One region of the Paenibacillus sp. Y280 genome, then DNA from elsewhere that is predicted to be linked to it. Evidence: riboswitches for the same ligand, from Rfam matches in the RefSeq annotation. Region 1 holds a riboswitch; each other region holds the start of a gene.
The links. A riboswitch is a leader RNA that binds a small molecule or an ion and turns the genes downstream of it on or off. The one in region 1 is predicted to bind cyclic di-AMP.

Region 1 (4,295 bases):
AACAACCATCACATCGCGCTCAGCAAGCACATCTGTTGCCGTTGGCGCAATAATGATGCCGGATGGCTTGTTGATCGCAACGATGCTGCAGCCGAACCTTGCTCGCGGGTTCAGGTCATGCAGCGACTTGCCGTTCAAGCAATGAGGTACAGCAAGCTCGGCAATCGTATATTCCTTGGAGAGCTCAATATAATCGAGCAGGTTGGGTGAAACGAGCTGATGCGCAACACGAATGCCCATGTCCCGCTCCGGATAAACGACGCGGTCGACGCCGATTTTCTCAAGCACGCGGCCATGCAATTCCGTCATTGCTTTCGCAACAACCTGCTTGACACCTAGATCCTTAAGCAAGATGGTCGTTAAAATACTCGCTTGAATGTCATCGCCAATTGCAACGACGCCGCAGTCAAAGTTGCGTACACCGAGCGAACGAAGCGTTTCTTCATCCGTACAATCGGCAGTTACGGCATAAGTGAGGACACCGCTCATTTCCTGAACGGCCTCCTCGTCCTTATCAATGCCAAGCACCTCATTGCCGAGCTCGATTAGCTCGCGGCCTAAGCTTGATCCAAATCTACCTAACCCTATTATGACAAATTGCTTTTTCTTCGTCCCCACTTGCAGCTTCCCCTATCCAATCGTAATTTTGCCTTCAGGATACCGGTACAATTCTTTTTCTGTGCGTGGCCCCAGCGCATAAGCTAGCGTCAAAGGTCCAAGCCGTCCGGCAAACATCGTTAATGCAATGACTATTTTTCCTACTGTGCTGAGCTCCGGAGTAACGCCAATCGACAACCCCACCGTACCGAACGCAGAGGTGGCTTCAAACAATAATTTAATGAACGCATGATCCTCCGTCATCGACAAGATCATCGTTACAATAATAACTAAACCTAATGAGATTAATGTAATCGTTAGCGCCTTAAAAATCCTGTCCTTGCCAAGCCGATGCCGGAACATCACAATATCCTCGCGTCCGCGAATCATCGCAATAACAGCTCCGATCAGTGTAGTAAAGGTCGTGGTCTTGATACCGCCGCCTGTCGAGCCCGGCGATGCCCCGATAAACATCAGAATGATGGTGAAAAACATAGTTGCTTGTCGCAAAGCTGTATAATCAAGCGTATTGGCTCCCGCCGTCCGCGGCGTCACCGACTGGAAGAAGGAGGATAAAATCTTACCGCCCCAGTCCAACGAGCCAAGCGTCTTCGTATTGGAAAACTCGAAAACAAAAATGACGATTGTTCCTACTGCTATTAATGTCCCCGTCATGGACAGGACAACCTTGCTGTGCAGCGACAGCCTGCGGTTTTTGCGATACTCCATCAAATCCGACATGACGACAAAGCCTAAACCGCCGGTTATGATGAGCATCATTGCCGCGATATTGACGATGGGATCAGATACGTACAGCGTTAAGCTTCTGTAGTCGCCAAAAATATCAAATCCCGCATTGTTGAATAAGGAAACGGCATGAAACGCTCCGAAAAACAACGCTTTGCCAAGCGGCATATCGAATGCAAACCTTAAGGTAAACAAGATGAATCCGACGAATTCGATCGCCAGTGAATAAACGATGACCCTCCTAATGAGCCGAACGATACCTTCCATGCTCGACTGATTCATAGCCTCTTGCAGCAAAAGACGCTCTCGAAGTGAAATCTTCTTGCGCAGTACAAGCGCAACCAGCGTTGCCATCGTCATAAAACCCAGTCCGCCTAGCTGGAATAAGCACATCAATACGACCTGGCCAGGAACGGAGAAATATGTACCCGTATCCACGACGACAAGCCCCGTAACGCATGTCGCCGAGGTCGCGGTAAACAGCGCATCGATGAAAGGCAGCCGCTCACCGCTTGCCGATGCGAATGGCATGGATAATAATACGGCACCCAGCAATATAATAAGCGCGAAGCCGCAAACCAATATGCGCGGAGGCGACCACTTGAGAACATTCCAATCCCTCTTCATCCGTTGTCCTTCTTCTGTGTATGTCTTATCATAATTACTTGTTTTTGAGCATAAAAAAAAGCACTGGAAACTCAAGTGCTCTGTGCGATGAGTCCTGTTCCAAGACGCCTACGAGGTTAGCTGACGGATTCGGGCCTGGACAGGCAGCCCTATTCGGCGGCAAGAGCCCAAGCTCCACCGCTAAAATTCACCCCATGCCGCCAAATGAGAACCGCCTATGCAAACAGCTAGTTCATCTATTTTGACAGCTTTATGGTTCCCCCGTTTTCCTAAGGAAATTCGGCTGTGCTATTCAATTTGTATGACGTTAACGATTATAATCCTAAAGCAGTCCATATATAAAGGTGATATTTTTGACAAAAGGGACGATATTAGTCCAAATACGGGCATTGGGATTAAGAAGCAAGCTTCAAGCTTGCTGGACATCGTTATTTCGCAGTTTCTTGTGTGCAAACCTTTATTTTCATTGGATAAATCAGGGATTAATGTGTTAATGTATGGACATATGCTACTCATTTTAAAGACAGTTGAGGTGAATCCATGATTGATTCTATCAAGCCTAATGAATGGAGACGTTTTCTATGGGCGGCGATTGCATGCTTTATTATTTATGCAGCCGTTGACATCGTTCCCATGTTTGCCTCCATTGCATCCGGCGAACTAAACACAAAAGTTATTGAGAAATCGACCGCTGAGAGCCGCGCCACCGCTTTCGCAGAGAAACAGACGGGTCTAAAGGTCAAATCGGCTAAAGCTGTTCATCAAACCGATAAAATAATGAACGGCTATCTTTCCAAAAATAAGCTGTCCAAAACGTATGCTGACAAATATGACCCCAGCTTCCCGACCGATACGTTTCAGGTTGATTTGAAATTTAGCGGCGGCGGCGGCTTCGTTTACTTACATATGCAAAGCGAAAAAATTGTAGCATGGAATTTGCAAATCGACGGTGAAGAACTCTCTGATGCAGATAAAACGAAGGAAGCGAAAGCTTTCCTGACGAATCAAAGCTTCAGCGGGGTTGAATTTCAAAGTAATCGAATATTGGAAAACGGTGATTGGGAGGGCATGCCTAAAGCCGACTACGCCATACAGGATGCGAAGTTAACGATTCATGTTGATGCGCGAATCGTTGATGGTCGAACCGTCATAACCAAATATAAGCCTGCATTTATCGCCCCGGATGATTACATCAATTATGTGAAGAATCAAGACAGGATTGCTGGTTTCCTTACTGGCTTCGGTTACTTCTTCATGAGCTTTGTCTTGTTCGTCTTGGCTATTATTTATGCCGTGCTATACCGAAAGTTTACCTCTTTCAAATTTGGTATTATATTGACCATCGTTTACTTTATCACCTATATCATCATGAATCTGAATGTGCTGGACGGCATTCGAGCCTCGATGGGTGAAAATGACCTAGCTGGTGCGACAACGGCCGTTACAGCAGTCGTGACTGTGCTTCTGACCATCCCAATGGCCGGAGCCATTTATATTTCATTGATCGCTGGCGATGGCCTATGGAAGGCGCAGGGCCGCGACTTATGGCCGCGCTTCGGACAGAAAGGCTACGGCGACCATGTATGGCGCAGCGTAGGCCTCGCCTATTTATTCGCGATTATCCTATTCGCGCTGCAATCCGTCATCTTTATCGCCTTAAGGCTGACAATCGGCACATGGGACACATCGGATGCCACCCAGTCTCCTTATAATATGGGCATATTATGGCTCATGCCGGTGCTTGCTTGGGCGGCTGCCATTTCAGAGGAAGCTGTCTTCCGTTTCTTCGGCATTGGATTATTCCGCAGATGGTTCAAAAACACGTTTGCCGCTGCGCTGCTTCCAACCTTCTTCTGGGCGCTTGGACATGTGATGTATCCGTTCTATCCATCCTCGACAAGATTGATCGAGCTGATGATTATTGGGCTCGTTTTCAGCTTTATTTTCGTCAGATACGGCTTGATTACATCCATGTTCACCCACGCGATCTTCAACAGCGTAGCGGTCGGCTTATCGCTGCTTACGATTGGAACGGCGCCAAATATTGTCTCGGCTATCTTCTTCTCGGTGCTGCCGGTGCTGATCGCCTTTGTGATCAAATACTTTAGCCATAAAAAAGAGAAGAAGCCGTCAGTTACGACGACTCCTCCCCTAGAGCAGCTATAATTTGCGAAGCTAATTTATCACCAATAGATAGAGGCCGAAAGTCTTCGACTGAGGCCTCTTTTATTTTTTTGATCGAGCCAAAATGTTTCAGCAGAAGCTTGCGGCGCTTCTCGCCGATTCCCGGAATCGAATCGAGCCTCGATTCAACCATAGACTTG
Region 2 (4,295 bases), on a different contig from region 1:
ACTGCTCTTCGAACAGCTGCTTCAAATCAAGCTTGAGCACATCGCCATGTATGACCGTGATGTGCTGCTCTTCAGCCAATATGTCCTTTAAAATTGGAATAAGCCGATTATCGATCTCCACAGCCGTCACCTTGCCAGCAGCTTGTGCAAGCCGCTGCGTAAGCGCGCCAATCCCGGGACCAATCTCAAGCGCTCCCTTCGTCTCGTCCAGCTCGGCAGCAGCCACGATGTTGTTCAAAATATTTTGGTCAATCAGAAAGTTCTGCCCGAGGCTTTTTTTGAAAGAGAAGCCGTATTTGGCAATAATCTCTTTGGTTCGCTTTGGCGTTGCCACCTCGAAGGATGCAGTTTTCACAGATGCCTTGCTTTGCTCATTGTGTTCGTGATCGCTCAACTTCTATCCCTCCAGTTCCTTTTCCATTTGTCTGAACGCTTCTGCAAATTCCACCTTGGAAATACGGAAGCTTGTACAACGCTTATAGAACTGCTTGCCGTTCGCATATCCGATCCCGAGCAGCTTGCCCATAACAAGGCGCCGATTGGAAGCGTCAGGATGCACGATAAGCCCCGCTTCCATCAAATCCTCAAAGCTTATCTCACCCGATTCGAGAAGCGACTCTGTACGGAGCTCTGAGAGTGCCGTACGAATCGCATCCGGACTTGCGTTCTCGATGCCGATATCCCCTTTGTACAACGCCTGCTCCTGCGGCAAAAAAGCATGCTTGCACCCGGGAGCGTGCCTCGCAACGATTTTGCGAATGCGCTCTCCCGCATGGTCGGGATCTGTAAATATAATGACGCCGCGGCGCTCGTTCGCCAGCGCTATTCTTCTTAATACATCCTCACCGATAGCCGAACCATTCGTCTCTATAGTGTCCGCTTCAACCGCCCGTTTTATCGCTGCGGTATCATCTTTACCCTCAACGACAATGATCTCTTTGATCATCAAGACCATTCCCTTCAACATAAACTCTTATAAGCCCGCAAACATGCAAAAAGAAGAGGCAGTGCCTCTCCTTATGATGGCATATTTAATTGAATATTACGATAAGATGATGGTAATCCTGCAATTAGCTTGAAGAAGGTTTATTTGGCCCGAGCACGTAAACGGTAAAGCCTTTCTTCCTGCCAAACTTATTTGCCGTTTTGTTGCTATCGAAGTATACGTCGATTTTTTTGCCCTTCACCGCGCTGCCCGTATCCTCTGCCCGGCGGAAACCGATGCCTTCAATATAAACCCACCAGCCGATCGGAATAACCTTCGGATCAACCGCTATGGTCCGTCCTTCTTTTACACGGGAACCGGATGCCGTAATTCCGTAATCCGGATGATCCGAATCTTTACCTGTAGAAGCGACACCTGCAGAATAAGCAGTCAGCGTGACGTTCTTAAGTACGGTTTTGGCCTTAAATGTTACACCGCTCTTTGTCAGCATGGCAACACTCGGGCTTTTGTTTGAGAGCACAGTCACTTTAGGCTCAGCCTTCTTCGTTCCGATCGCGATAACATGGTCCACCGCAGCGGTCTCGACAACCTTGCTGACCATCTTCTTCGAAGTGAGAATTCCGTCCTCGTACTGCTTCTCGATATGTTCAACAATAAGGCCTTCCTTGCCGGTTTGCACGAGCTTTTCCTTACCCGCTTCCAGCGTAGGATCTTTCTTCTTTACGATAGAGTACGGCATGGCACGCTCGGATTCAGACACCTTCGTGTCAACCCGTACAACCGTTACCGTTAATTCCGAATCAACTACCGTATTAAGCGGAGGCATTACTTTATCATGATTACGAACTGGAATATTTAATTCCTCGATCGCTGCCTGCACTGTTCTCTCTGTCGTATATACAGTAGAGGTCTTGCCATCAGCTTTCACAATTACCGGAATCGCTTGAGTTACCTCAATTCGATCTCCGTCCTTTATTGCCGCATTAAGCGGTATGGACACCTCATCAAGTGGTCCAATTGCGATAGCTTGTTCATCCAGTAGGCGTTGCAGGACCCATTGCTTCGTTTCCACAACGGTTTCTTGTCCATTCACTACTACGGAGACGCTTTTGACAGCCGTTCCGTACAACAACACCAAAAACATGAAAGTCATAGCGATTGAGATAGTAGCACTCAAAAGAATCAAACGCAAGTTTTCACGCTTCCATCGCAATGCGAAAGACATGCTGGATGATCGTTTCCCATGGGTGTCCTTAACCTGGAGTATTCCCACTTCATCGGTCCTCCTTCATAGCCCCGCCGCCAAGTGTTACGCATGATACAACTGACGCGACTATAGTATATTGGCGTGCAAGCACGCAATCCAGTACTGCTATCGATCCTCCCACCCCCATCTTTTATCCCTATGTCGACAAATTCCCGTTTATTCGAAAATAAAAAGAAGCCGTCGACAGAGGATCTGTTTCGTGGCTTCCCGGTAAATGACTACGCTGGGATACAGAAAAATGGATGCACGAGGTTGATCACTCTCTATGAACGCTTACGAGGTTAGCTGACGGATTCGGGCAAGAGAGACGCCCTATTCGAAAACGCAATGCTCATGGCAAAGGTTCCGAAATTCACCCCTTGAAGAATTCAAAACACGGTACATAAAACCCGTATTTGGTTCCCCCGCTCTCCAGATGGAGATTAAGCGCAAACTGGAAATCCAATACAAAATGTAATGCTCTGAGTTGAATCATAACCTCATACGAGGTGAATTGTAAAGATACGATAAAAGACGATTTAAGCTAAAATGGTGGATAAAGACGGAAAAATTAAGCGATAATCGCTATAAAAATTAGTTTTTACGCGATAAAGGTCTTAAATTCTCTCTGTTTCTCTCGTTTTTATACAATACCAAAACATTTTTTACCGTTTTCGGTCGTAATCGCACCTATTTCTTCTACCGATTTGCCTAATAATTCGGCTGCCGTCTGTGCGACTAGTGCCACATAAGAGGACTCATTTCGCTTCCCTCTGAAGGGGTGGGGAGCCAAATACGGAGCATCGGTTTCAATCAAAATTTTATCGAGCGGAACCTGCTTGAGCACCTCTTTGGGAACCCTTGCATTTTGGAAAGTGACCGGTCCCCCGAACGAAATATAGAAGTTCATATCGAGGCATTGCTTCGCGGTTTCAGGGCTGCCGGAGAAGCAGTGCATGACCCCGCCAACCTCGGCTGCATTTTCCTCCTGCAAAATTCGAATAACATCCTCATGCGCGTCACGATTATGAATAATGATCGGTTTGCCTACTTTACGGGCAAGACGGATTTGCTCGCGAAATACGCGCTGCTGAACGTCTTTGGGCGAGGTATCCCAGTGATAATCAAGACCGATCTCACCGATGGCAACAACCTTCTCATGCGCGCATAAACGCTCTATCCACTCCAAATCCTCCGGAAGCATGTCAATGCTGTCAACCGGGTGCCAGCCGACAGCCGCATAAATAAATTCATACTGCTCAGCAAGCGCTATCGTCGTTGGAATGGTCTCGCGGTTAAAGCCGATATTAAGGAGCATGTGCACGCCTGCATCCTTTGCGCGCTGAATAACTTCGTGGCGATCCTCATCGAACTTATATGAGTCTAAGTGGGTGTGGGTATCAAATAGCAATGTCATGTTAGTGTCAGGCTCCTTCAGTCGAGTTTAAATAATTTTTTTAATGAATCAGGTATTTGTGAAATATTTTTTTTGAGCGGCTCTTCCGGATAATACAGATGATATTGCCCCTGATGCAATCCGGTTATTGAACGAACGATGTCGGATTTGGCAGATATTTCACTTATTTCATCCTGACCGTCCAACAACAAAATCGGCGCTTTTTCTTTCTTTTCTCCTTCTTTTTTATCCGGTCGATATACGTCGTATGGCAGGTCAAACGGGAAGTCAATTTCCATATGATAATCGGGATTCATTCCTATAGAAGAGAAGCAATCGCTAATCTCATTTAAAAGCTGATCATCAGGGTTATCAATCGTTATGTACTTATATAAATGACGGTTCATAAATCGATCGCAAAGATCGCTTAACAGCGAATCCTGCTCCTCTGCCCATTGCGTGAAAGCCGTTTGAACTAGCGCCTCATCCAGTTTCAAATAATCATTCACCGTCATGTTGTTATGAAGCAGACATTTAAGAGGGTTCGGCAACCATTCAAATGTATAGCCACCCACATAAAGCTCCTGTGCTCTACGAAATATTTGACGTAAAATAATCTCAGAGCTTCTTGTTACTGGATGGAAGTAAATCTGCCAATACATTTGATAGCGAGACATCAAATAATGCTCTACGGCATGCATCCCGCT
Region 3 (4,295 bases), on a different contig from region 1:
AAAAGATTTTACGGACCTATTTCCAAAAATATAAGTTTAAGCATCCTTCCACTGCCGACTTCCAGCGTGTCGTAGAGACGGTGACGAAGGCGAGATGGCATGATTATTTCAGCCAATATGTGTACGACGACCAAATGGCCGATTTCTCGGTCGAATCGATCCGCGTTCGCCCGGTTGCGCAAGATGGCGCCAATATGTACGAGTCAGTCGTGCTCGTCAAGAAGAACGGCGGCAGCAACGGCGAGATCAAGGTCGTTTTGCAGTTCACCGACGGCAATAAATTAACGAAGCTATGGAATGCCGAAGAATCTCACGTTCAATATACGCAGCTGCATTCCGCGCCGCTCAAATGGGCAATGATCGATCCGGGCCACAGCAACGTACTCGACAATAAGCTCATCAACAACTATATGCAGGCCGAGCTGCCGGAGGATAAGCGCACGAGGTGGAGCATTGGCGCAGTCAAGCTGCTCGAAGGGCTGCTCGGGTCGCTGAGCTGGTAAGTAATTGCGTTCAAGGAGCGATAAACGATGAAGATACATGTGAAGCAAGGCTGGCAACTCGCGGTTAAACATTTTTATCTCGTTATTTTATTATTTTTGTATCAGCTGCTATGGGGGTTTTTCCTCTATCGCTTCATTGATTCGGTCGTCTCGCCGCTGCTGCGGCGGTATCCGAGCTCCTATCCGTCCGACACCGCTGCCCAGCTCTTCTTGACCGAAGCCCAGTTCCAGCTATTCAAGACCGATCTGATCACTCCGTATGTGTGGACCCTCGGCGGCCTCATGGTTATTAGAATGCTGCTAACTCCCTTGTTTAACGCCGGTCTGTTCTACTCGCTGAATCAAACGAGATTAGACGGAGGAACCCGCTTCCTTGAGGGCATTCGCAAAAACTGGAAGCCTGTTGTGCTTCTGTACTGGATGGAAACCGTCTTATCGCTGGCTCCCGCTTGGTGGCTGCTCCCGCGCGGCCTCGATGCGCTACTGGAGAGCGGCTCCATTCCAGAGCTGCTGGGAGCGGTGCTGCCTGGGGCCGGCCTGTGGCTGCTGTGGGGTACGGTGCTGCATCTGCTGTTTCTAGCTATGCAATTCGGCGCCACATCGGGCGAAGGCGTATTCCGTTCCTTATGGAAGGCTCTTCGAAACTTTATCTCCTTCGCAGCCATTTCACTCATCATGTGGGGGATCGGAGCAGCTGCCGGGCTCGTTGTCACCAGCTTATCGATGCTCTGGGCCGGCTTGTTCGCGCTCATCCTTCATCAAGGCTATTACCTCGTAAAAACAGTAGTGAAGGTATGGACCATAGCCGCGCAGTACGATTGTCTACAGACGAAACAATCCTAACCTGAAGAAGCCTTCGGCTCCACAAATTATTGTGGATACGAGGCTTTTTTTATTTTCAAAATAGACCGCAACTAAATCATGCAATTTCTGTATATATAGATGAAAGTAAATGAACAATGGAGGATACACATAAATGATGCGCAAAAAACTGATTTTATTATCCATGGTTTTGCTCTTATCGGGCGGTTCATTGGTTGCAGCAGACAAAATGTTACAAAAAGTAACGCTGCTTTTTAATAATAAACAATCCATTGAAGATGGTTTATTAGTCGATGATAAGGTTTATATCAATATTCGTTCCTTAAGCGATTCCCTGCAGGCTTTTACGCAGTGGAAGGGGAGCGATAAGAAGCTTGTCATTCAGAAGCCCAATGTTCATATGTTTCTGATGAATGAGAAGCGGACGATGTTTGGGCAAGTTGATAAAGGTACGGTTCAGAAGTTTTTGGTGCAGGCGCAAATCGATAATTTGAACGTTGCCATCTCTGAATTCAAGGTCACGATTGTCGATCCTAACGATAAAGAAACGACCATTGACGGCCGCAGCCAATCTGATGTTGATTTCAAGGAGTTTGTCGAAAAGGATACCTTCTGGTTCAGCTCCAAGCTTGTCTCCTATGAATTTAAGTTCTCAGGCAAATACAAGCTCCGGTTCTGGATGGAGCAAAAGAACGAAGGCCCGCAGCTCATCTCTGAAAAAATCATTACTGCGAAATAATAGCTTGTCTACATGTAGATGGAGTTGTCTTTCAAGATGATAGATCTTGAGGGACGGCTCCTTTTTCATGCCGCAAACTGAATTTTTTAACTCGTCATTCTTCGCATGAGAGTTTTTTAATCTTTCTCCGCAAAATGCTATCATACCGCCATTATCCGCATGATTGAATAGTCTTTAAGACAGGATACCAAGGGGACAAATCGGTATATTTTACACCGGATCCACATAATTAATGAAATTGAGTCATTGCATTTAGTTAGAAAGAACTAGTGATGAGTGTTTATTTTACACAATAAACGGTTAAACGAAGCAAATAGTCAAAAGGTTACATGAGAATTATTAGAAATAGTCAGGAAAGGCAGGAGATCAATGAAAATAATCGAATAATTCTCAGGAGCAATAAAAAACTGCCTAATTTCCTATTTGGAAAACGGGGGAACCACTCTGGGTGAATTGATTCCGACGTTTGACATTTGTCAGCGCCTGAGGAGTCATAGGGAGCCTTCAACCGAACCCCACAGCTAACCTCGTCGGCATTGGAAGGAGTTTCACAATTGAAAAAGGTTACCGCATTACTACTGGGTCTCGTTCTCGTACTCGCTTTCCAGGCTGGGAGCGCTTTCGCAGACTCAAAACTAAACGGCTTCATCAATGATCTTATCGGTTCACCGTACAAAAGCGGCGGAACGTCGTCGAAAGGCTTTGATTGCTCCGGATTTACGAGCTATGTGTTCGAAAAAATGGGCATCGAGCTTCCACGCACATCCGGCTCGCAAGCAAAATCAGGCGATAAGGTTGCTAAAGAGGACCTTATTCCGGGAGACCTAGTTTTCTTCGACACTGTTGGCGGAAACAACAGCACGGTATCCCACGTAGGCATTTACATAGGAGATGGCAAGTTTGCACATTCCTCTTCTAGCAGAGGCGTTGTGACAGACAAACTTAACTCCTCTTATTATGAAAATCGTTTTATAACTGCTCGTCGTGTTATGGATGCAGATTCTTTCCAAGCATACGCCGACGGACAATAGAGTAACCTATTCCCTCTCTGTATGAGAGTTGCACGGGTAGACTCACTCAGCAAAGCCGCAGTTGTTTGTCCTCAAGCGACAAATGACATGCGGCTTTGCTGTTATTGCGCCGCTAAGGGGAAGGAGCAGTCTCAATGTATTTGTTTATTCATCGCAAGGATTTGCGTACCGAAGATTTGCGCGCATTCGATTATTTGAGAAATAAGGATTCGCAGGGCATTCATTTGCTAATCATAGATCCTGTCCTCACGGACGGAGGCAGATTAAACAGTCACAGCGGCCGTAATTTTATGGCGCAAGCCGCCTCCCTGCTGCACAGCTATTCCAAGGCGGGGAAAGAGCTGCATGTCCTGCATGGCGATCCCGCTTCGATTACCGAAGCGCTCTTAGAGGCGCATCCGATAGATGAGGTTATCGCCCATGCCGACTACACGCCTTACTCCCGCCGGCGCGACGAGCGGCTTCAGCTAACCGTCCGAGCCATGAATCGCCGCTGGATATCGATTGCCGATGCGCCGCTGGCCGATTTGGAAGCTTTCCCTGCGTATGCTCGGCGATCCGAGCCTTACAAGGTGTTTACGCCTTTCTACCGCATGTGGAGCAGCTATATGCAAGAGTACTACAGCAAGGCGGGCGAGACGACGATTCAGGATCTCGCGACCTTAAGCGAAATCAACACCAAGGTCGCTCTGCAATTCGCGCTGCCGGATGCCATTTCACACTCGCTTGGCGGCACGAGAGTAGAAGGCTCACAGAAATCGTCAGCTAAGCTGGATCGCTTTGCACGCGAGCGACTCGCCTCTTATGCGGATAGTCGGGACATCTACACGGAGGAGCATACTAGCGGGCTCGCTCGCTTCTTGAACACCGGCGCTATATCGGCGCGTCAGTCCTACGAGCTTACGCAGGGCTTGCCCGGTGCCGAAGCATGGATCCGTCAACTGGCTTGGCGTGATTTCTACTTGTACCAGGCCATGTACCATGAAGATTTCTTCCGTTACGAGCAGCTGGCGAACTTGTCACCGCTCTCTGATGCTTATCTTGCGGCATGGTCTGCCGCTGCCACTGGCATTCCGATCATCGACGCGGCTATGACGCAGCTGAACCGCACGGGGGATCTTCCGAATCGGCTGCGAATGGTAACGGCCATGTTTCTAACGAAAAACCTGCTTTGTCCGTTTACGCTTGGGGAGCAGCATT

Region 2: it holds a riboswitch for cyclic di-AMP, as region 1 does, so the genes downstream of both, AC1TPC_RS22165 (ubiquitin-like domain-containing protein) here and AC1TPC_RS00350 (TrkH family potassium uptake protein) in region 1, are expected to answer to the same signal.
Region 3: it holds a riboswitch for cyclic di-AMP, as region 1 does, so the genes downstream of both, AC1TPC_RS24240 (C40 family peptidase) here and AC1TPC_RS00350 (TrkH family potassium uptake protein) in region 1, are expected to answer to the same signal.

What each region holds. Positions count from the first base shown of each region.
Region 1 covers NZ_JBXCIW010000001.1:77,567-81,861, forward strand. Annotated here, with positions in the region: gene AC1TPC_RS00345 (potassium channel family protein) at 1-618, opposite strand, end outside; gene AC1TPC_RS00350 (TrkH family potassium uptake protein) at 631-1,971, opposite strand; cyclic di-AMP (ydaO/yuaA leader) riboswitch at 2,062-2,266, opposite strand; gene AC1TPC_RS00355 (CPBP family intramembrane glutamic endopeptidase) at 2,512-4,137, shown strand; gene uvrC (excinuclease ABC subunit UvrC) at 4,106-4,295, opposite strand, start outside.
Region 2 covers NZ_JBXCIW010000023.1:9,875-14,169, reverse strand. Annotated here, with positions in the region: gene rsmA (16S rRNA (adenine(1518)-N(6)/adenine(1519)-N(6))-dimethyltransferase RsmA) at 1-394, opposite strand, end outside; gene rnmV (ribonuclease M5) at 398-946, opposite strand; gene AC1TPC_RS22165 (ubiquitin-like domain-containing protein) at 1,071-2,219, opposite strand; cyclic di-AMP (ydaO/yuaA leader) riboswitch at 2,468-2,652, opposite strand; gene AC1TPC_RS22160 (TatD family hydrolase) at 2,836-3,603, opposite strand; gene AC1TPC_RS22155 (HD domain-containing protein) at 3,627-4,295, opposite strand, start outside.
Region 3 covers NZ_JBXCIW010000029.1:21,619-25,913, reverse strand. Annotated here, with positions in the region: gene AC1TPC_RS24255 (M1 family metallopeptidase) at 1-503, shown strand, start outside; gene AC1TPC_RS24250 (hypothetical protein) at 531-1,346, shown strand; gene AC1TPC_RS24245 (hypothetical protein) at 1,480-2,064, shown strand; cyclic di-AMP (ydaO/yuaA leader) riboswitch at 2,463-2,615, shown strand; gene AC1TPC_RS24240 (C40 family peptidase) at 2,619-3,095, shown strand; gene AC1TPC_RS24235 (FAD-binding domain-containing protein) at 3,230-4,295, shown strand, end outside.